Regions from separate parts of the Paenibacillus sp. 05T425 genome, predicted to be linked through region 2. Evidence: riboswitches for the same ligand, from Rfam matches in the RefSeq annotation. Region 2 holds a riboswitch; the other holds the start of a gene.
The links. Region 2 has a riboswitch for cyclic di-GMP ahead of AC1DF0_RS21050 (choice-of-anchor A family protein). Riboswitches for the same ligand answer to the same signal wherever they lie in the genome.
Positions count from the first base shown of each region.

Region 1: it holds a riboswitch for cyclic di-GMP, as region 2 does, so the genes downstream of both, AC1DF0_RS30355 (LPXTG cell wall anchor domain-containing protein) here and AC1DF0_RS21050 (choice-of-anchor A family protein) in region 2, are expected to answer to the same signal.

Region 1 is NZ_JBFTLA010000024.1:1,742-13,204, reverse strand. It holds gene cysK (cysteine synthase A) at 1-568, shown strand, start outside; gene AC1DF0_RS30405 (anthranilate synthase component I family protein) at 730-2,304, shown strand; gene pabA (aminodeoxychorismate/anthranilate synthase component II) at 2,322-2,903, shown strand; gene pabC (aminodeoxychorismate lyase) at 2,900-3,793, shown strand; gene folP (dihydropteroate synthase) at 3,814-4,674, shown strand; gene folB (dihydroneopterin aldolase) at 4,711-5,097, shown strand; gene folK (2-amino-4-hydroxy-6-hydroxymethyldihydropteridine diphosphokinase) at 5,075-5,629, shown strand; gene AC1DF0_RS30375 (helix-turn-helix domain-containing protein) at 5,581-5,793, shown strand; gene dusB (tRNA dihydrouridine synthase DusB) at 5,856-6,893, shown strand; gene greA (transcription elongation factor GreA) at 7,236-7,712, shown strand; gene lysS (lysine--tRNA ligase) at 7,802-9,322, shown strand; cyclic di-GMP riboswitch class I at 9,607-9,702, shown strand; gene AC1DF0_RS30355 (LPXTG cell wall anchor domain-containing protein) at 9,770-11,347, shown strand.
Region 2 is NZ_JBFTLA010000009.1:107,156-118,618, reverse strand. It holds gene AC1DF0_RS21090 (MATE family efflux transporter) at 1-173, shown strand, start outside; gene infC (translation initiation factor IF-3) at 222-719, shown strand; gene AC1DF0_RS21080 (ABC transporter ATP-binding protein) at 1,242-2,975, shown strand; gene AC1DF0_RS21075 (cation:proton antiporter) at 3,974-5,215, opposite strand; gene AC1DF0_RS21070 (cation:proton antiporter regulatory subunit) at 5,218-5,709, opposite strand; gene AC1DF0_RS21065 (hypothetical protein) at 5,758-6,129, opposite strand; gene AC1DF0_RS21060 (cupin domain-containing protein) at 6,358-6,819, shown strand; gene AC1DF0_RS21055 (HD-GYP domain-containing protein) at 6,885-8,408, opposite strand; cyclic di-GMP riboswitch class I at 8,629-8,716, shown strand; gene AC1DF0_RS21050 (choice-of-anchor A family protein) at 8,771-10,564, shown strand; gene AC1DF0_RS21045 (5'-nucleotidase C-terminal domain-containing protein) at 10,647-11,463, opposite strand, start outside.

The DNA.
Region 1 (11,463 bases), on a different contig from region 2:
CGGAGCGGTTCGCAAAGCGGAAGAGCTTGCGCAAGAGAACCCTTCGTACTTCCTGCCGCAACAATTCAAGAACCAAGCGAACGTGAAGATTCACCGCGAAACGACTGGTCCTGAGATCGTAGAAGCGATCAACTCGCTTGACGGCAAGCTGGACGCTTTCATCGCTGGTATCGGCACTGGCGGTACGATTACAGGCGCTGGCGAAATCTTGAAGAAGAATTTCGACGGTATCAAAATTTACGCGGTTGAGCCTGCGGCTTCCCCGTTGCTCTCCGGCGGCAAGCCAGGTCCTCATAAGATTCAAGGTATCGGCGCTAACTTCGTGCCTGACATCCTGGACCGTGAGATCTATGACGGCGTTATTACAATTGAGAACGAAGATGCTTTTGAATACGCGCGTCGCGCAGCGAAAGAAGAAGGTATCCTTTGCGGTATTTCTTCCGGCGCAGCGATCTTCGCAGCGCTTCAAGTTGCCAAAGAACTTGGCGAAGGCAAACGCGTAGTAGCGATTGTTCCAAGTAACGGTGAACGTTACCTGAGCACACCGCTCTTCAACTTCGACAACTAATCCATAACGATAGCTGCAATTCAAGCCTTCCATTCCTCGGAGTGGGAGGCTTTTCTCCATTTACTGCCTGGGCCCTTCAAGAAAGAAGCCACGCCCTTTTCTTTTGCCGCGCTATTCTGTATACTAGGCAAAATAAGTCAGATGAACGGGGGTTGAGGGTGATGGTCACCGATAGAAAGCAGTGGGTCCGGTGGCACGCCGAGCGGAAATATACGACGCTTCCGTTGCTTAAGGAATTGCCGATTCAGAGCCGTGATAGCGGCATAGTCACTTCTTGGGAAGAAGCATGGCAGGACGCATCACCGTATGCCGTTGTGCTGGAGAGCGGGAAGGATGGCAAGTATACGTATTTGGGCTTGCATCCGGATGCCATTATTCGGGGCAAAGGACTGACTGCCGAGTCCGTCACCTACGAATCGCTAGAGGAGCAAAGCCGGCGCAACTGGCATGGCAAGCCGCTTGAAGTGATGAGGGAATGGATGGCGGGCGCAGTCGGACCGCGTCTAGCTTATGGACCGAAGTGGATCGGCGGCTGTGTCGGCTACTGGAGCTATGATGTGATACGTTCGATAGAACGTTTGCCGGAGCTTGCGGACGATGATCTGACTTTGCCGGATTACTTGTTCATGCGAATGAATGAACTATGGATTATTGATCATGAGCGCTCTGTCGTTTATTGTGCTGTCCATATGCCAATTGATCCGAACGCCAGTGAGGAGGAGCTGCTGGAAGCCTACGATCGTGCGCTGTCTCGCGCCGAGGGGATGACAGACTACTGGCTGACATGGTTCGAAGAAGAGAAAGCGTGCCGCAAGGCGGAGGCGGTCAAGGAGAAGCGCCTTAAGCTGACGGAAGCGGATCATCTTCATATCGACATCGAACAAATGAACGATATTAGCTCACCGTTCAAGAAGCAGGCGTATATGGACGCCGTAGAAGCGATTCGCAATTATATCGGCCAAGGCGATGTGTTCCAGGTAAATCTGTCCCAGCGTCAAAGCCGTGCGATTGATACGTCACCGGAAGAGCTGTACGAATGGCTCAGACTGTTCAATCCGTCGCCATACATGGGCTTCCTGCGCTGCCCTGACTTCCAGCTGGTGTCGGCTTCACCGGAGCTGCTCGTAGAGCTGCAGGACGGCAGATTGGCAACGAGGCCGATTGCCGGCACGAGGCGCAGAGGGCGGACAGAGGAAGAAGACCGCCAGCTTGCAGAGGAGCTTGTCGCTAACGAGAAGGAGCGCGCCGAGCATATTATGCTCGTCGATCTGGAACGCAACGACCTCGGCCGTATATCGACGTACGGGACGGTTGAAGTGAAGGAACTTATGGTCATCGAGTATTACTCGCATGTGATGCACCTCGTGTCGCAAGTCGAAGGGGTTCTTGCCGAAGGCAAGGACGCATATGACGTCATTGCGGCTACGTTCCCGGGAGGCACGATTACAGGAGCACCGAAGATTCGAACGATGGAAATTATAGAGGAGCTTGAGCCGGTACGCAGAGGTCCGTACACGGGATCGCTCGGCTGGATTGACTATAACGGCGATATGGAATTTAATATTATTATTAGAACGATGGCTATCAAGGATGGCGTTGCTCATATACAGGCAGGTGCCGGTATCGTGATCGACTCGAATCCGGAACGCGAATATTATGAATCTCTGAACAAAGCGAAGGCGTTGTGGAAGGCCGTTCAGTACAGCGAACAGTTGGCCGGAGCAAACAACGGATAAGAGGGGGAGCTTAGACGATGATCCTTGTAATTGATAATTACGATTCCTTTACGTACAATCTCGTTCAGTATTTGGGAGAGCTTGGCGAAGAGATTGTGGTCAAAAGAAATGACGAGATCGACCTAGCGGGCATTGAAGCGCTGAAGCCCGACCATATTCTCATTTCGCCAGGTCCTTGCTCGCCTAATGAAGCGGGAATCAGTCTCTCGCTCATCGACCATTTCAAAGGCGTTATTCCGATCTTCGGCGTATGCCTAGGCCACCAATCGATCGGACAAGCGTTCGGAGGCGAGGTTGTCCGCGCGGAGAAGCTGATGCACGGCAAAACTTCACTCATTCATCATGACAGCAAGTCGATCTTCGAAGGCATGCCATCCCCGTTCACGGCGACGCGCTACCATTCGCTGATCGTTCGACGCGAGACGCTGCCGGACTGTCTCGTGATTACGGCTGAGACGGATGAAGGCGAGATTATGGGTCTTCGTCATAAGGAATACGCGATTGAGGGCGTTCAATTCCACCCTGAATCGATCATCACGGAGCATGGCCTGACGATGCTTCGTAACTTTTTGCAAAATAAAACCGGAGCCGCGCGATGAAAGTCAGCTTGAACGGCTCTGTTAAGGAAGCAGGCGAAGCCGTGATCTCGGTCTACGATCACGGTTTTTTGTACGGTTTGGGCCTGTTCGAGACGTTCCGTACTTACGGCGGCCGTCCTTACCTGCTGAACCGCCATCTAAGGCGGCTGCAGGTTGGCTGCGAACAGCTAGGCATTCTGTATCGCGGCGATGAGAAGGAAATTAGCGAGCAGGTGACGGAGCTGCTGGCTGCGAACGGCCTGACGGACGGTTATGTCCGTCTGACGGTAAGCGCGGGTGTTGGCGAGCTTGGTCTCCCAACGGGCGATTACGAGCAGCCGAGCGTGCTGCTGCTCGTGAAGTCGCTGCCGCCGGTCAATGATTCGATTCCTATGCATGGAAGAGAGCTGAGGCTGCTGCAGACGCGGCGGAACACGCCGGAAGGCGACATCAGATTCAAATCTCTCCATTATATGAATAATATTATTGCGAAGCGTGAGCTGCTTGCCTCTTCTCCTCCGTCAGGAGCCGAGGGGCTTATGCTGACGAAGGAAGGCTGGATCGCTGAAGGCATTGTGAGCAATCTGTTCTATGTGAAGGACGGCATTTTGTGCACGCCGGCTATTGATACGGGCATCTTACCCGGTGTAACGCGCGAGCGTGTTATCGAGCTTGCACGGGAAGCGGGGCATGCGGTGCATGAAGGACATTTTACATGGGAAGAGCTTGTACGAGCTGATGAAATATGGATGACTAACTCCATACAGGAGCTTATACCGATTACGACGCTATCCGACATTGCGAGCAGGAACGAGACTGTACAAGTTGGCGACGGTTATGCGGGAGATCTGACGAGAGGCTTGCTAGCACTCTATCGTGCGGATACATCGCGACTTGTCGGGAATGAATAACGGTTAAGGAGAGTGGCAGCATGAGCAAGAGCAGCACGCATAATAGACATTGGTTATATGAGTTGAACGGCGGCATTCGGCTGGAGCTTGGCAAACGTACATTAATTATGGGCATTCTCAATGCGACGCCTGACTCCTTCTCTGATGGCGGCAAGTATACGGGGGTGGATGCTGCAGTAGCCCACGCGCTTGCTATGGTGGAGGATGGGGCGGATATTCTCGATATCGGCGGCGAATCGACGCGTCCGGGTTTCGAGCCCGTTCCTCTTGATGAGGAGCTGCGGCGCATCATTCCTGTTATTGAAGCGGTGCGGAAGGAAATTCCGCATATACCGCTGTCTATAGACACGTATAAGGCTGCTGCTGCACGTCAGGCGCTCGAAGCGGGCGCTCACATTATTAACGATATATGGGCCTTGAAGGGTGACCCCGAGATGGCGGCAGTGGCCGCAGAGTTCGGCTGTCCCGTTATTCTTAACCATAACCGTCATGCGCGGGACTACAACGATTTCGTGCCCGATGTGCTGGCTGATCTGCTTGGCAGTGTCGAGATCGCGAAGACGGCCGGCGTTTCGGAGACTCAGGTATGGCTCGATCCCGGTATCGGGTTCGCCAAAACGTACGAGAACAACTTGGAGCTGCTTGCTCGCTTATCCGAACTGTCGGCGCTGGGCTATCCGGTGCTGCTCGGCACATCGCGCAAACGGTTTATTCGCGACACGCTGAGCTTGCCCGTGGAAGAGTTGGCATTCGGCACAGCCGCGACAGTCGCGCTTGGTATCGCGCAAGGCAGTCATATCGTAAGGGTGCATGACGTTCGCGAGATGAAGCAGACCGCTTTGATGACGGACGCTATTTTGAAATTTAAGACAACAAAGTAAGAAATAAGACGTTTGCCTGTGAGGGGAGTGACGGAAATGGACCAAATGGCGATTAAAGGGATGCGCTTCTACGGGTATCATGGCGTTTTTGCCGAAGAGAATAAGCTGGGGCAGCAATTTTACGTCGATGTCGTGCTGCATATGGAGCTTGGCCAAGCTGCTGAGACCGATGATTTGAACTATACAATTAACTACGCGGAGATCCATGCATTCACGAAAGAGATCGTGGAAGGACCTCCTTTCAAGCTGATTGAAGCTTTAACAGGTCACATTGCATCACGGGTTCTGGAAGCTTATACTATGGTAAATGAAGTGACGGTTCGAGTAACAAAGCCGCATCCTCCGTTCGATATCCACTTTGACGGGGTAACGATCGAGATGCGGAGAAAGCGGGGTGCACATGGAAGAGCGATTCCCGCCTAACGGGCAGTCATTCGAAGCGTACGTCGCTTTAGGGTCGAATATGGGAGAGCGAGAGCAGCTTCTGATGGAGGCTATCGGACTGATTGACCATGAACCAACCATTGAAGTACGGAGTGTGTCGGGCATCTATGAGACAGATCCTGTCGGCTATACAGATCAGCCTGCATTTCTGAACATGGCCATAGCGATCCGCACTTCGCTCAGTCCGATCGAACTGCTGCGCAAGCTCCTCGAATATGAGCTGCAGCTAGGGCGAGTTAGGCAGATACGTTGGGGACCGAGAACCATTGACCTCGACCTCCTGCTATACGATAATGTCAGAATGGATCAAGAGGAGCTGACACTGCCGCATCCGCGCATGATGGAGCGGTCATTCGTGCTTGTGCCGTTAAACGATGTTATCGAAGTATCGCATACGCTGCAGAGTGAGGTTGCACGTGCGGCCGGCAGCGCGCTTCAGGATGGAAAGGAAGGCATCACGTTATGGAAAACAATCAATTGGCGCAGCGCGTCAGAGCCTTTCGGAAGCTGAAGGGTTACACACAGCAGGAGCTGGCCAAAGTACTTGGCGTATCTGTTGCGGTATTGGGCTCGCTTGAGCGCGGTACGAGGAAGACAGACCCGAAGCTGCTTAACCATATCGCGAGCACGCTTGGGATCGACTATGAGGAATTAATGTCGGATAACCGTGAATAAAGCCTGACGTCCGGCACAGGGCGCTTGGGATCAAATAATATCAATGAGGAGTTTGGAACGGCATGCTGAAAATCGGCGACATCGAGATGAAGAATAGGGTCGTGCTGGCGCCGATGGCAGGCGTGTGCAACCCTGCTTTTCGTTTAATAGCAAAGGAATTCGGAACGGGACTTGTATGCGCGGAGATGGTGAGCGACAAGGCGATCCTGCACGGAAATAAACGAACGATGGAGATGCTGTTCGTTGACGAGCGCGAGAAGCCGCTTAGCTTGCAAATATTCGGCGGCGACCGTGAGTCGCTGGTCGAGGCGGCGAAGGTTGTCGATACGCAGACGAATGCAGACATTATAGACATTAATATGGGATGCCCCGTACCGAAGGTAACGAAATGCGACGCCGGCGCTCGTTGGCTGCTTGACCCGAACAAAATCTATGAGATGGTATCTGCTGTCGTAGACGCAGTGAAAAAGCCGGTTACGGTGAAGATGCGTATCGGCTGGGATGACGAGCATATTTATGCGATCGAGAACGCTCGTGCGGTTGAGCGCGCAGGCGGCAAAGCCGTTAGCGTACATGGACGGACGCGGGAGCAACTGTATACGGGCAAGGCGAATTGGGACATCATAAGGGATGTCAAACAATCGGTATCTATTCCCGTAATTGGGAATGGCGACGTATTCTCGCCAGAAGACGCGAGAAGGATGCTGGATCACACCGGCGTCGACGGCGTTATGATCGGACGCGGCGCGTTGGGCAACCCATGGATGCTCTATCGTACGATTCAGTACTTGGCAACGGGCGAGCTTCTGGGCGATCCGGCACCGCGCGAGAAGATGGAAGTCGCGATCTTGCACCTTGACCGACTGATCGCGCTGAAGAACGAAGCGGTAGCCGTGCGCGAGATGCGCAAGCACTTAGCATGGTATTTGAAGGGCTTGCCAGGCGGCGCGCGCGTGAAGGACGTTATTATGGAAGAAACGGACCGCGATCGCATGGTGGCGATTTTGGGAAATTATATTCGTTCATTGGAGGAAGAGGCCGTGCAGGAGCAGAATGGCGCTTCATCCGTCCATACCGCAGCGGAAGAGATCATTCATTAAATGGATCGCCGGTTGCCGCTGCTTTTAATGGAGCGCCATGTCGGAGCATGCTTCATTTTGGAGGCAGCGGCACTTGCATCGACAAAGTTCGACAGATGTCGGCATGATGCGGAATGTATGGATTCACGCCTAAGTGAAACGGTTTCAATGGGACGTTTGGCTTTGATTGACATTGGGGGCAACTTTGAAATATAATCGTGCAATATAATCCAAAGAGGCTCTCAAGAGACTCCTTTAAAGTGAAATGACTCAAGGTATGATGGCAATGAAGCGTAATATATTAGGTAACAGTGAATTCATACACGGTATGAAAATAAGTCACACGACGGGAGAATCGGAAAGATGAACGATAAGCAAATCATTCTGACTCAGGACGGCTTAAAGAAGCTTGAAGAGGAACTGGAAACCTTAAAGTCGATCAAGCGCCGCGAAGTCGCTGAGCGGATCAAGGTTGCAATCGGTTATGGCGATATTAGCGAGAACTCCGAATACGAGGACGCGAAGAATGAGCAGGCATTTATCGAAGGCCGTATTATTACGCTTGAGAAGATGCTTCGTAATGCGCGTATCATCAATAACGATGATATCGATATCGATACGGTGAGCATTGGTTCGATTGTAACGGTTGAAGATATGGAATTCGGCGACACAATGGAATATGCGATTGTAGGCACTGCGGAGTCCGATCCGCTCCAAAATAAGATTTCTAATGAAAGTCCGGTTGGCAAGGCGATTCTAGGCAAGAAAAAAGGCACCGTTGTAGAAGTGAACGTACCAGCCGGCATCATTCAATATAAAATTGTCGATATCAAAAAATAAGGTTTGCGATGAATGGTTTAGAAAGCTTCCTTGCCGGAAGCTTTTTGAACGTTATCGGTTACCCTTACGTATCAGGGAGATGAACGAAAGTGGAACATGAGAATAACGAGCAGGGACAGGAGCAGGAGCTTAGTGAGCTTCTGCAGATCCGCAGAGACAAACTAGACGAGCTTCGCGCTTTAGGCGTTGACCCATTCGGCAAGAAGTTCGAGCGCACTCATAATGCCAAAGATATACTAACAGCCTATGAAGCGTCTACGAAGGAAGAGCTGGAAGGCCAAGCGGTTAAAGTGAGCATCGCCGGCCGTATTATGCAGAAGCGCGGCATGGGCAAGGCAGGCTTCGCGCATATCCAGGACTTGAGCGGCAAGATTCAAATCTACGTCCGCAAGGACACGGTCGAAGAGCATAAGTTCGCTGCTTTCGATCTGCTTGATATTGGTGATATTGTCGGCGTACATGGCGTCGTGTTCAAGACGAATACAGGCGAAGTTTCCGTCAAAGCGCAAGATGTTGACGTATTGACGAAGTCGTTGCTTCCGCTGCCTGACAAGTACCATGGCCTGAAGGACGTCGAACTGCGCTATCGTCAACGTTATGTCGACCTGATTGTGAATCCGGACGTTCAACAAACGTTTATTACCCGGTCCAAAATCATTCAATCGATGCGCCGTTATCTCGATTCGAGAGGTTACTTAGAAGTAGAGACGCCAACGTTGCACTCGATAGCGGGCGGAGCTGCTGCTCGTCCTTTCATCACTCATCATAATGCGCTAGATATGCAGCTTTATATGCGTATTGCGATCGAGCTTCATCTAAAACGTCTTATCGTGGGCGGCTTGGAGAAGGTATATGAGATCGGCCGCGTATACCGCAACGAGGGTATCTCGACGCGTCACAACCCTGAGTTCACAATGATCGAGCTGTATGAGGCTTACGCTGACTACAAAGATATTATGGCTCTGACCGAGAATCTGATTGCGCATATCGCACAAGAGGTGCTTGGCACAACGAAGATTATGTACCAAGGCCAAGAAGTCGACTTGACTCCGCAATGGCGCCGCGTCTCGATGGTAGATCTCGTGAAGGAACTTACAGGTGTCGACTTCAGCGTGGAGATGACCGACGAGGAAGCACATCGCCTTGCTAAAGAGCATAAAGTTGCGGTTGAGCCGCATATGACGTTTGGTCATATCTTGAACGCGTTCTTCGAAACATTTGGCGAGCATACGCTCATCCAGCCTACGTTCGTTACCGGACATCCGGTTGCGATCTCGCCGCTGGCGAAGAAGAGTGAAGCCGATCCGCGCTTCACGGACCGCTTCGAGCTATTCATCGTAGCACGCGAGCACGCGAACGCCTTTACCGAGCTGAACGATCCGATTGACCAGCGCGAACGGTTCGAGGCACAGCTCGTAGAGAAAGAGCACGGCAACGACGAAGCGCATGAGATGGATGATGACTTCATCCGCGCCCTTGAATACGGCATGCCGCCTACTGGCGGTTTGGGAATCGGCATCGACCGTCTCATTATGCTGTTAACGAATGCGCCTTCGATCCGGGACGTACTGTTGTTCCCGCATATGAGAGATCATCGCTCTGGCGAGTAAGAGACGAGCTATATGGAAGCAAGATATAAATAACTATAGAAGCGTGGCCGTGTTGATGGTGAATAACCGTCTGACGGCCGCGCTTTTTCTTATTTCTTCTACTAATTATCATGATGAAATTTGTCGAACAAACGCATGAATACGCATACATTTAATGGCGTGAAATTTATGTTCTCAAAATGCTAATCTAGTATTGACACCTTCATAGTAACAGTAATAGAATAGGACTTGCGAATCACAATTGTTACATATTTATGCAAAAAAGCTAACAAAACAACAATATCTCATGTAAATCGCAAACCATCCGAAAGGTTGGGACGCAAAGCCAGGAGTCTAAGGCATCGTTAAGCTATCGATGCTATGATCGTCCGACCGCCATGAACTGTCATGGCGGTCTTTTTTATTTTGCGGAAGCCATGACGTCATATATTATGGGGGAGGGTATTTATGATTAAGAAGAAGTGGTTGAAGTCAGCCCTATTGTTGAAGTTGGTCGTCATCTTAACGATCGGTACGGCTGGTACGGTTTTTGCCCATGGAAGCGGCGGTGGGGCGGCAAGCAATTGCAGCGGCGATTATGTGGATGAGGTCTTCTTTTACAACTATAATTTTTCCCTATCCGATGATGGGGACCAAGTCGTTAGCGGTTCCCGCGACTACGATAAAACCAATTTGAACTGGAATGCGGGAGATGGTTATGCCATTACTTGCGTGAAAGTTGAAGGGTTATCGGATGGTGCAACTAAAACCTATGAGTATGACGGCGGTGCTATTAGCGGAAGTGGCCTTCAGGCGCCTCAGTATGCTTATGAGAAATACGAAAAAGTCAACGGTAAGTGGAAATGGGTAACTTATTATAAAGAACAAACAATATCCTATGTGAAATTTTACTACAAGGAACTGCCGGCTCCAGGCTGCACGGAAGGCTACGATGCCAGCTATAAATATACGGTAGGTAATTCTAATAGCTTTGAAGTAGGACCTAGCGGCAAAAAAGTCGTGAGCGGCGAATTAAAGAACAACAAGAAGACTGTTAATTGGAACGTAATCAACGACACGGATTTATTGAAACATGATGTCGTGTGCGTGAAGATCACTTGGAAATCGGGCAACAAATATAAAACGGAGACGACATCCTACGGAGCAAGCGGAATCAAATCCGGTTCCTCGACAGCTCAGACGGATAAAATCCGTGAAATCGAGTTTTTCGTGAAGAAGACTGTAATTGTACCGACACCGGAACCAACAGCAACACCGACACCGGAACCAACAGCAACACCGACACCGGAACCAACAGCAACACCGACGCCGGAGCCGACAGCAACACCAGAACCAACAGCGACTCCGACACCGGAGCCGACAGCAACACCAGAACCAACAGCGACCCCGACACCGGAGCCGACAGRAACACCAGAACCAACAGCGACTCCGACACCGGAGCCGACAGCAACACCAGAACCAACAGCGACTCCGACACCGGAGCCGACAGCAACACCAGAACCAACAGCGACTCCGACACCGGAGCCTACAGCAACGCCGGCACCGACACCGGAGCCGACAGTAAAGCCAGAACCGACACCAGTTCCGACACCGGAACCAACGGTAGAGCCGACAACGGAACCAACGACACAACCAACAACAACACCAAGGCCAGCTCCTACGCCGGTAGAAACGCCAGAATCGACACCGGAACCAACGGTAGAACCGACTCCGACAYTTGAGCCAACAGCAACACCGGAAACAGAAGTTGTTGTTGACGAAGACGATACACCTCAAGGATCGGTAGACGCAGGTGAAGAGGAAGTTGTCGAAGAGGGTGACAACGAGGTACCGCAAGGATCGGTTGACACTGATACGGATGCAGTTAAAGAAGAAGACGAAGCATCTGTTACAGACAACGAAGTTCCATTAGCAACGCTTCCGAAAACAGGCGATACAAGCTCGTTTCCTACTTATATGGCAGGTCTTGGCCTGCTGTTGATTGGATTGCTTACGTTCAAAAAGAAAAAATCAACAAAAGCATAGAATTAAGAATTGCTAAGCAACTGCCCTGATAGCCTTTACGGTAATCGGGGCAGTTTTTTTGTCGATTGGTCTTGTTTATAAAGGAACTGAGGAGGTTTTGGAGTGTCGGTCCCCGC
Region 2 (11,463 bases):
TAATCGGCATTTATGGCTGCATGATTCTCGACGAGTACGTTCGCGGCATCTTCTCGCTGTTTCGCTGGCGCGGACGCAAATATTTGCGAATGGCCGAACAGAGGGAAGCGGACAAAGCTGCTGCAGCCTCGGTCGCGCCTGCGATTAGAAAACAAGCCGCTCCCGGCGTATAATAGACGTTAATAGATGATATCGATGATGCGAAGGGGAGAACGTCGCTTATGGCTACTGGTTTAGTAATGAATGAGAAAATAAGAGCATCCGAAGTGCAACTCACGGGACTGGACGGGGAGAATCTCGGCGTTATGTCGAGAGATGAGGCGCTGGCTCTCGCTCGCGAGCTTAAAGTCGATCTTGTGTGCACGTCGCTTATGAGCAGTCCGCCGCCCTGCAAGCTCGTCGGTAGAGGGCAAGCGAAGCAGCAGCAGAGCAAGGATGCCCGGGCGGAGCGCGTGAAGGAGCAGCCTGCCAAGGTGAAGGAGCTCCGTTTGACGCCGCATATCGAAGAGCATGATTACGATACGAAGCTGCGCCAAGCGGAGAAGATGTTGCAAGCAGGCAATGCCGTACAGCTAGTCGTTCGTATACAAGGCAAAGAGGGCGCGCAGGCGAAAGCGCTGCTGGAGCGTCTTGTAGCGGATTTGAAGACATCGGGCAAGAAGCAGTCAGGCATTCAAACCAGCGGCAAGCAAGCGCAGGTACAACTGCTCCCTGTATAGGGATACGAAATACACGATGCATACGAATCGAGAGTGAGGAGACTCATTGTTATATGAGGCAAAACTCATTGTTTAGAGCAGATTGGTGCAGTTGTACTGAATTAGTGAGTCAAACCTCATCCTTCGTGAAGTTAGGTTCATGGGGAGTGAGGTTTGGCTCACTATTTTGTTATGCAGACATGAAATGATGCCGAAGATATGAGGTTAGCTTCATACTTAATGAGCTTAACCTCATTATGGATGGGCAGCGGTAACTTATGTGAGTGTAGGGGATAATAAGGGGAGCGTGAAGCTTAGTAGGATGAGTGAAGCCGGAAGTAAATAGGTTGACAGTATTGGAATCATTTAATATCATTTTTTAAAATATAGGAAGTATAAGTTTCACTCTTATCCTTATGCCTATATTTCACCGCGAAACGAATGCTGCACGCTGCCAGAGGACGCCGTTAGCCGTTTACGCTTGTGAAAATCATTATCAATTACATAAGCGATTATGCTTATTCGACAGAAAAGGAGTTTCCGATGCTTCGTAAATTTTTTGCCTATTATAAGCCGTATAAGAAGCTCTTCTTCATCGACTTCTTTTGTGCGGTGCTGCTGGCTGTCCTTGAGCTTATTTTTCCGCTTGCGGTCAGCTATGTCATCAACACGCTTTTGCCCGACGAGAATTGGGGTCTCATCGTAACGGCTTGCGCGGTGCTGCTCGTTGTATATGCGATTAATACGCTGCTCTCTTATGTGGTTACCTACTGGGGGCATATGCTTGGTATCAACATCGAGACGGATATGAGGAAGCAGCTGTTCGACCATATTCAGAAGCTTAGCTTCCGTTTCTTCGACAATACGAAGACGGGTCATTTGATTTCTCGGATGACGAACGACTTGTTCGAGATTGGCGAGGTTGCGCATCATGGTCCGGAGGACATGTTCATTGCCGCTATGACGCTCATTGGCGCGTTCGGTATTATGCTCTTCATTAATCCAGAGCTCGCTGTCATTACGTTTATCATCGTACCGATCATTATATGGCTCGTGCTGCTGTTCAACGGCAAGATGACGAAAGCTGCGAATCGACTGTTCTCGGATATGGCCGACTTCAACGCGCGGGTCGAGGATACGGTCGGCGGCATTCGCGTCGTACAGGCGTTCTCGAACGAGAAGCATGAGAGAAAGTTGTTCAAAGTGAACAACTTGCGCTTCCGCGAGGCGAAGCTGATCTCGTACAAAATCATCGGCATGAACTCCTCCATCACGTATATGCTTATGCGTCTAGTTTCCGTATTCGTCTTGATCGCGGGAACATGGTATGTGTTGAAGGGCAGTCTGAATTATGGCGACTTTGTTGCGTTCGTTCTGTTGACGAATATTTTCTTCAAACCGATCGAGAAGATCAATGCCGTTATCGAGAGCTATCCAAAAGGTATCGCCGGTTTCAAGCGCTACACGGAGCTGATGGAGACCGAACCTGATATTGCGGATAAGGCTAATGCGGTTGAAGTGGATGGGCTGCAGGGAGATATCGTCTACCGTAACGTATCGTTTGGTTACGAAGGCGTAGCGAAGGTGCTGGAGCATATCGATCTTACGATTCGGGCCGGCGAGACGGTTGCTTTCGTTGGTCCGTCTGGCGCAGGCAAGACGACGCTTTGCAGCTTGCTGCCGAGGTTCTATGAGATCGATGGAGGCAGCATTTCCGTCGATGGGTACGACATTCAGGATATTAAGCTGGAATCGCTGCGCAAGCAGATCGGGATTGTGCAGCAGGATGTATTCCTGTTCGCGGGAACGATACGCGAGAACATCGCTTACGGCAAGCTCGGCGCATCGGATGAGCTGATCATGGAAGCGGCGCGGCGCGCGAAGCTGGAAGAGTTCATTCATTCGCAGAAGGATGGACTGGATACGGTTGTCGGGGAGCGCGGCGTGAAGCTGTCCGGCGGACAGAAGCAGCGTCTCGCCATTGCGCGGATGTTTTTGAAAAATCCGCCAATCCTCATTCTTGACGAAGCGACGTCAGCACTAGATACCGAGACGGAAGCAGCTATTCAGCAGTCGCTGGCTGAGCTGTCCGTCGGCCGCACGACGCTCGTTATCGCTCATCGATTGGCAACAATCAAGAATGCGGATCGTATCGTCGTCGTCACCGAGGACGGCATCACCGAGCAAGGCCGTCACGACGAACTCGTGGAAGCGGGCGGCATCTACAGCCGCCTCCACAAAGCGCAGTTCGGCGGTGCAAGCGTAGGCGCCAGGTAACGATATAAAAGGCAGTTTCGACGGGGCATAGACCACGTCGGAACTGCCTATTTTTGATTGTGAGTATACGGCGGAGTAACTGAGCGGAATAGAGCTAGAAAACAGCGCTATTCAAAAAATCGGGGTGTGTTAGGGGCAGATAGAGATAGAAAGTATCTCTATCTGCAAGGGAGAGCGGCGAATGTGAGCATACGGCGGGTCTGCTGAGCAGATAGAGCTAATAAACAGCTCTATTCAACAAACCGTGGTGTGTTGGTTACAGATAGAGATAGAAAGTAACTCTATTGCTAAGGGAAGGCGGCCAATATGAGCATACGGTGGGCAACTGAGCGGAATAGAGCTAATAAATAGCTCTATTCAACAAACCGTGGTGTGTTGGTTACAGATAGAGATAGAATGTATCTCTATCGCTAAGGGAAAGCGGCGAATGTGAGCATACGGCGGGTCAGCTGAGCAGAATAGGGCTAGAAAACAGCTCTATTCAACAAATTGTGGTGTGTTAGAGGCAGATAGAGATAGAAAGTATCTCTATCGGCAAGGGAGAGCGGCGAATGTGAGCATACGGCGGGGCTATTGAGCGGAATAGAGCTAGAAAACAGCTCTATTCAACAAACCGGGGTGTGTTAGAGGCAGATAGAGATAGAAAGTATCTCTATCGGCAAGGGATTGCGGCGAATGTGAGCATACGGCGGGTCAGCTGAGCGGAATAGAGCTAGAAACAGCTCTATTCAACAAATCGAGGTGTGTTAGGGGCAGATAGAGATAGAAAGTATCTCTATCTGTAAGGGAGAGTGGCGAAATTGAGCATACGGCGGGTCAGCTGAGCGGAATAGAGCTAGAAAACAGCTCTATTCAACAAATCGGGGTGTGTTAGGGGCAGATAGAGATAGAAAGTATCTCTATCGCTAAGGGAAGGTAGCGAATGTGAGCATACTACACAAGCACAAAGAAGAGGCGGGCGCGGCAGTCATCTTGACCTGTCGCGCCTGCCTCTTTAGTTACCCTTTGCCGCCTTGCGGGGCAGGCGGGTCGGGCTCTTTCACGAGCTTCCGCTTCTCCCAGCGGAATATCATGTTCAGCCCTTTATAGATGAGCTTAGACTCCTTCGTGAGCAGCGGGCCTAATATGGCTAGGATCAGCACATATAGCGCAGCGAACGGCTGCAGCAGCTCCATCAAGCCGCCGGCTTTGCCCAGATTAGCCATAATGATCGAGAACTCGCCGCGCGACACAATCGTTAGTCCGATGTTGGACGATGCCTTAGGCGACAGTCCAGCGCTCTTGCCTGCGAACATGCCTGCAACGAAGTTGCCGAGCAGCGTAATGCCGACAGCGCCGAGCGACAGCCATACCGCACCGCCGAGTGCGAGCGGGTCGATCGTGAGACCGAAGCTGAAGAAGAACAAAGCGCCGAAGAAGTCGCGGAACGGCAAAATCATATGCTCGATCCGTTTCATATGCGTCGTCTCCGCTAATACTAACCCGACGAGCAACGCGCCGATCGCTTCTGCGACATGAATCGTCTCGGAGAAACCGGCGACAAGGAACAAGAAGCCGAAGACGAGCAATAGGAATAATTCGTTGGAGCGAATATTGAACAGCTTGTTAAGCAGCGGGGCAGCCTTCCTGCCAATAATGAGGAATAACAACATGAATCCAAGCGCATAAGAGGCCGAGAGCAACACACCGCCAAGCGACGAAGAGTCGCTGAGCACAAGACCCGACAATACGGATATATACACCGCGAGGAAAATATCCTCGAACATAATGATCCCGAGAATCATCTCTGTCTCCGGGTTCGCCGTCCGTTTTAAGTCGACGAGCACCTTTGCTACGATTGCGCTGGATGAGATGGTCGTTATACCTGCAATGACCATCGTTTCCTCGATAGGAAAGTCGTTAACCCATCCGAACAATAAGCCGAGTGAAAAGTTGATTAAAATATAGATCGTTCCGCCAACCGCGATCGCTTTGCCAGACTTCATGAGTCGACCAACCGAGAACTCGAGACCTAGATAAAATAACAGGAAGAGCACGCCGAGGCGCCCCATGAATTCAATTAATTCAGCGCTGTGAATGAATCTGAAGTCTAGTATGCCGAAGTGAGGCGCATGAGGGCCGACAGCCATACCGATCAATATATAAAAAGGAATAACCGAAAAACGAATTTTTGAAGCTAACAGCCCGACCAAGGCGATGAGTATAACGGCGAGACCGATCTCCAGCACCATGTGGTCCATAATTAACGACTCCCGTTTTGGAGCATGAGCTTAAGCTGTTTAAGGTTCTGCCGTTCACCAGCCACAATAAGGGTCGAGTCTGCTTTGAAAACATAGTCGGGACCTGGATTAATATGCTTAGCTTCTTTTTCGACGGCAGCAATAATCGTTGCGCCGGTCGTTTGGCGAATATCCGCCTCGCCGATCGTTTTGCCGATGCAAGCGGCGTTTGGCTCGATTTTGTACCATTCGATCGTTAGATCATCCAGCGCTACTTCAATCGTCTCGAGCGCCTTCGGCTTGTAAGTCATTCCGCCGATAATAGCGGCAATCTGACGAGCTTCTTCATCCTCAAGCGTTACCATGGAGATGCTGTCATCCGGATCCTCATAGTCAAAATGGTACATTTCACGTCGGCCGTCATCATGAATGATAATGACGAACTTATCGCCTCCGCGCGTAATAATCTGGTATTTGCGTCCGATTCCAGGCAAATCAGATTCTCTAATATTCATTGGGTTTGCCTCCTCATTTTTTTGTAGTTTGTACCAAAAAAATGGGTTCTAACCAATGTAGACCGATGTATATTTAATAGGCTTAAGCAGTAAACGCTTCAATCGCTGCAGGATGGTCAGACTTAAGGGGGATAAATAAGCGGGCCGTCCAAATAAGACGGCAAGTGATACCTTATAAGCCGCGGGCTTGCGGCGAATAGGCTGAAGCAGCTTGCTTGGGGAGCGCCCGTTCAGAGCAGCGCAGGTCGTTGCGCGGGCAACAGGATTGAACCGGCTGGAGCCGGCCGTCAACTCGAAGTTGTTGCCTGCTTGGTAAGCAAACAGTGCAGTGAGCAGCAGTGGCAAAATAATAAGCAGGTTAAAGAACCGGTTGCGAAACGCGGGTCTTTGGTTGTGCTTCATGCTTATCGTCAATCTCATCTGCTCACCTCCTGCGGCTATATTTATAAGTATATCTTATAAATGATTAAAATCATAGACAATTCCATTTTTTTGTTGGTCGAATAGGTGAACAATTCAAGGCTTATAACCGTGGGATCAATTAGCAACGATTTTTTTGCTATTAATCAGCGAACCGGCATTTCCGATATGATAGAATGAATGAAAGTTTTCAATAGAATAGAGCATAACAGAGAGAGGTTGATTGGGATGGGAGCAACAGTGAAGGAGCTGTCGCCGCTTGTGCATGCGCTTGATCTTAAGCCGCATGTCGAAGGCGGATGGTACAAGGAAATTTGGAAAGCTAATTTTGAAATTCCGCAGCAGGTGCTCGGCGCTCCGTATTCGGGACCGCGTTTTGCCGCATCGTCGATTTATTTCTTGCTGCATCCTGAGGAGTTCTCGGACTGGCATACGGTTTACTCCGACGAAGTATGGTTCTGGCATTCGGGAAGCCCGTTGCTGCTCACGCTTGGCGGAACAGAAGCTGACCCGCATACCCGTAAGGAAATTATTGTGGGCCCGGACATTTCCGCAGGACATCAACCACAGGCGCTTGTGCCGGCTAACGAATGGCAGATGGCGAGAGCGCTCGGCGACGAGCCGGTACTCGTATCTTGCGTCGTTGCGCCAGGCTTCCACTATGATGATTTCCGTCTGATCAAAAAATAGGCTCGCTCCAATAAATAAGAGCTTCGCGCGTGGCATAATGCCCGGTCGCGAAGCTCTTATTTTTATTATTCGTTTTGCCGCAGCGAATTAATGAACAGCTCGATTAAGGCGGGATCCCACTGTGTTCCCTTGCCTTCCTCCAGAATCGCTAGGGCGTGCTCGCGAGTCATTCCTTTACGGTACGGCCGATCCGATGTCATCGCATCGAAAGCGTCGGCAATGGCAATAACTCGGCCAAGCAGAGGAATGTGCTCTCCTGCGAGCCCGTCGGGATAACCGCGTCCGTCATAGCGCTCATGATGGGAGCGTACGCCCGGAAGCAGATCGGCCATCGCGTCCGCAGGCTCAATCTGCTTCAATATATTTTCGCCCAGTCCCGGGTGTGCCTTAATCTGATTAAACTCCTCGTCCGTTAGCTTGCCATCCTTCAACAGCACCGAGTCACGAATGCCGATTTTGCCGATGTCATGAAGCAGAGCCGACTTGCGCAGCAGTTCAATGTCGGTTTGCGGCCAGCCAGCCTGCTCGCCGATCGCGACGGAATATTCGGCAACGCGTTCCGAATGACCCGCGGTATAGGTGTCGCGCGCGTCAAGCGCGGCAGCAAGCGTGAAGAAGTAGCTTTGGTGAAGCTGCTTATTACGCTCATCCCTCTCCTGCAGACCTTCGATCATATGGTTGAAGCCTGCGACCAGCTTCGAAAATTCATCGGAATGAATATCTTCCGCGCGGGTGTCGTAATGGCCGTTCTGCACGGCAATCATCGCAGCTTGGAGCTTGTGGATCGGATCCTCAATATTGCGAGATAGGAGCGAGGCGCCGAACAAGGAGAAGAAGACGCCGATAACAAGAATGATACCGGCCCATTGCCAATAGGCGGAGGTGCCCCCGCCGTCCAGTCCTTCAAGCCTGATCTGAGCCGCAAGACTATGCAAGAGCAGTGGAAGCGTACCGATTAAAAAAGCGCTTAGCAGAAACTTCGTGCGAATCGAAGCAAATACTTGGCCGCCGAGGGTCAGATCCTGCCCATAGAGTGCTACATGTTTGTTGCGCATATAGGTGACAACAGGTCGAATAGCCCGTGCGGTCAMGAAAAATTCAATCATGGCATGCATACTGGCAACGAGCAGCGCGCCAACGGAAGCAAGTCCGATATAATAATAAGGGAACGAGAGCCATTCCATTTGGATGAAAATATAGCTCATTGCAATAGCCGGCACCGATATGCCGAGCAGATGAGGTCCGAAAGTCCGCTTCAGCGACAGTACCGGAAAGCGGTGCGTTTGTATATAAGCTTTGCGAAGCTGCTCCGCTGTTGGCTGATCGGACAGGAAAGCGACTTGAATCGGCTTTGCATGCCGATAGAATACGAACAGCTCGCAGGCAAGCATAATGAGCAAAGAAGCGAATAAGATGACGCCGAGCACGAAGCCTTCGCCTTGGGGCAGCTTAAGCGTGGAGAAAATGATGATGCCCCCGACTCCGAGCACGGCGACGGTCGATCCAAATACATAGTTGTAGACGAGCTGGAGGAGGAAAGCACGATATACGCTTGCGGGAGTTTGTTGGTGCGGATCTAGTTGCTTCAATGGGATCATTCCTCTTTTCACAGCTTCATGATATAGTTCCTATTACCTATATTAACAATCGGCATATGGAGAGCGGAATTGAAGTTCATTTCCATGTACATACATGGGTATATTTTACATAGGGTTAGATAATTTAGCGGATTGCGGTTGCGACCAAAATTAGCTAAAATAGGTATAGTTCCTTTTTGATAGAGTCATAGATTACGAACGAATTGTTCGATTATGCCAATAGCAAACCATTTGAAAGAGTGGGACGCAAAGTCTGGAGTCTACAGCGCCTAAGGCGCTATGATCGTCCGACCGCCATGAATCTCGTATTCGTGTGCGGTCTTTTTTATTTTTTTTGATAGGGAGGGTATATCATGAGAAAAGCATTTCGTAAGAGCGCATCACTAGTCGTGACTGGGGTCATCGTCTTCGGCATTCTATGCAACGCTTTTGTATTTGGAGCAGGCGGAGGCAACAGCTCTGTGCTCGGTACGGCAGGCAGTTACAACGTGTTCATGCTCGGTGACTTTAAGCTGTATTACGAGCAAGTCGAAGGTGGACTGGCGGCCGGAGGAGATATTGATATAACCGGATTTGGCGTCAATCGAGCGAATGCATCGGGAGACATTGGCTTAGTGGCGGGCGGAGAACTGAAGTTCACGAATGGTCAAATTGATTATGGCGATGCCTACTACGGAACGCTTCATTCAACATCGGCCTTCACGCTCGTAAGAGGCAATAAGCATCAAGGGGCACCTATCGATTTTGAAGCAGAAGCTGAATATTTGTTGAATTTGTCCGCTGAGCTGGCAGCTTTGCCGACCAACGGCACAACAAGCAAAGATCAATACAATTCGAATAAAACGACTTTAAAGGGAACAGACCCTCAGCTCAATGTATTTACAGTAGGGTATGATCTGAATGAGGTATGGCTGGACGTTCCAAATGGCTCGACAGTGATTATTAACGTTACGGGTGCGACTCGATCAATGGGGTGGCAAGGTTATTTTGGCTTTGACGGTAAAGACCGCCAATCTAAAATATTGTTTAACTTCCCGGATGCTACGGCGCTGACGCTCGGCTATAGCGGGGTAAAAGGCAGTCTACTAGCCCCGCAGGCTGATATTACGGCAACGAGCGGCAATATCGACGGCATATTAGTAGGAGCTTCGCTCACGAAAGGCAGAATTCAGCCGCATTGGGTACCTTTCGAGGGGGAGATACCGCTAGCGACGCCAACGCCTAGCCCGTCGGCGACGCCTTCTCCGACACCAACGCCGACAGCGACACCGTCGGAGACACCGACAGCGACACCGTCGGAGACACCGACAGCAACACCGATAGCAACACCGACACCGACAGTAACACCGTCGGAGACACCGACACCAACGCCGACAGCAACACCGTCGGAGACACCGACAGCAACACCGACGGCAACACCGACACCGACAGTGACACCGTCGGAGACACCGACACCAACGCCGACAGCAACACCGTCGGAAACGCCGACACCAACGCCGACAGCAACACCGTCGGAGACGCCGACACCAACGCCGTCAGCGACACCGTCGGAGACGCCGACGGCAACACCGTCGGAGACACCGACAGCAACACCAACGGCAACACCGTCGGAGACGCCGACACCAACGCCGACAGCGACACCGTCGGAGACACCGACAGCGACGCCGACGGCAACACCGACACCGACGGCAACTCCATCGGAGACGCCGACAGCAACACCGACGGCAATGCCGACAGCGACACCAACGGCGACGCCAACGTCGACACCAGTCGTAACGCCATCACCGGCGCCGACGCCGATGCCGACGGGAACTCCGATACCGGAGGCAACGGTTACTCCTGAGCCTACAGTGTCACCTGATCCAACGCCGACGCCTTCCGATGAAGTGATTATTGATGAAGAAGAAGTGCCGGGAGGCTCACCGGATGAAGGCGGAGCGCCTGAAGATGGCGAGGAGCAAACTACGGATGACGAAGAAGTAACGGTAGACGATGAAGAAATAGGCTTAGGGACACCGGAAGATGGTTCAGTGGATGTTGATACATTGCCTAAGACAGGCGATAGCAGCACCATGCCGTTCTACATGGCTGGATTGGTAATCGTAATGCTAGGATTTCTGATCCGCTTTTCTGCACAGAAGAAATAAGAGCAACGACTAATAATTAAAGGGCTGTTCCTTAAGCGGTTATCCGCTCGTGGAACAGCCCTTTGCATTTGTATAAGCTACATTATGAAGGCAATATGATCTTTTGACCCGGGAAGATGAGGTCTGCATTCGTTAACTTATTAAGATCGCGAAGCACCTGCCATGTCGTTCCGTATTTCTTAGCAATCGCCCATAGCGTATCGCCTTTTACAACGATGTAGGCCGAGGCTGCAGGCTCGGGTTTTGGTTCAGGCTTAGGTTCTGGTTTCGGTTCAGGTTGCTCGGGCTCGGGCTTCGGCTCGGGTTCAGGGGAAGGAGTGGCGGGTTTCACTCCTTCCTTAATGCGTCCCTCAATGGTTGGATTTGCTTTGCCAAGCTTCTGAATATAAGCGATGAGCGCTTCATCCAGCGCGCCGTACATGCCGGCTTGCGGATACTTGCCGAACATGGTGTACTCATCGCCGCCCGCAGCTATGAAGTCATTCGTGGCAAGGGTGTATGTCGCGGCTTCATCCAATGGTTTGCCGCCGATTGTGACGGAATGAACGCGCTCCCCTTTGACTGCTTCCTTGTCGATTTTGAAAGCGGCGCCGGACACTTGCGGGAAAGCGCCCTTCGGATTCGGATAATCAGAGACGCCGTTCTCGAGCGCGGCTTTGATATCTGCGCCGGTTACTTTGAGCGTCACGATCTGATTCCCGAACGGCAGAACGGTAATGACTTCGCCTTTCGTAATCGGGCCAGCATCGATAGAAGCGCGAATCCCTCCGCCGTTCGTAAGCGCAACATCAGCTCCCGAGATGTCGGCCAAAGCGTCGGCAACCAGGTTGCCAAGGTTCGTCTCGCTTGCGCGTACTTTCTCCCTTGCGCCTTCAAGAGCAACGGACGATTCGCCAACT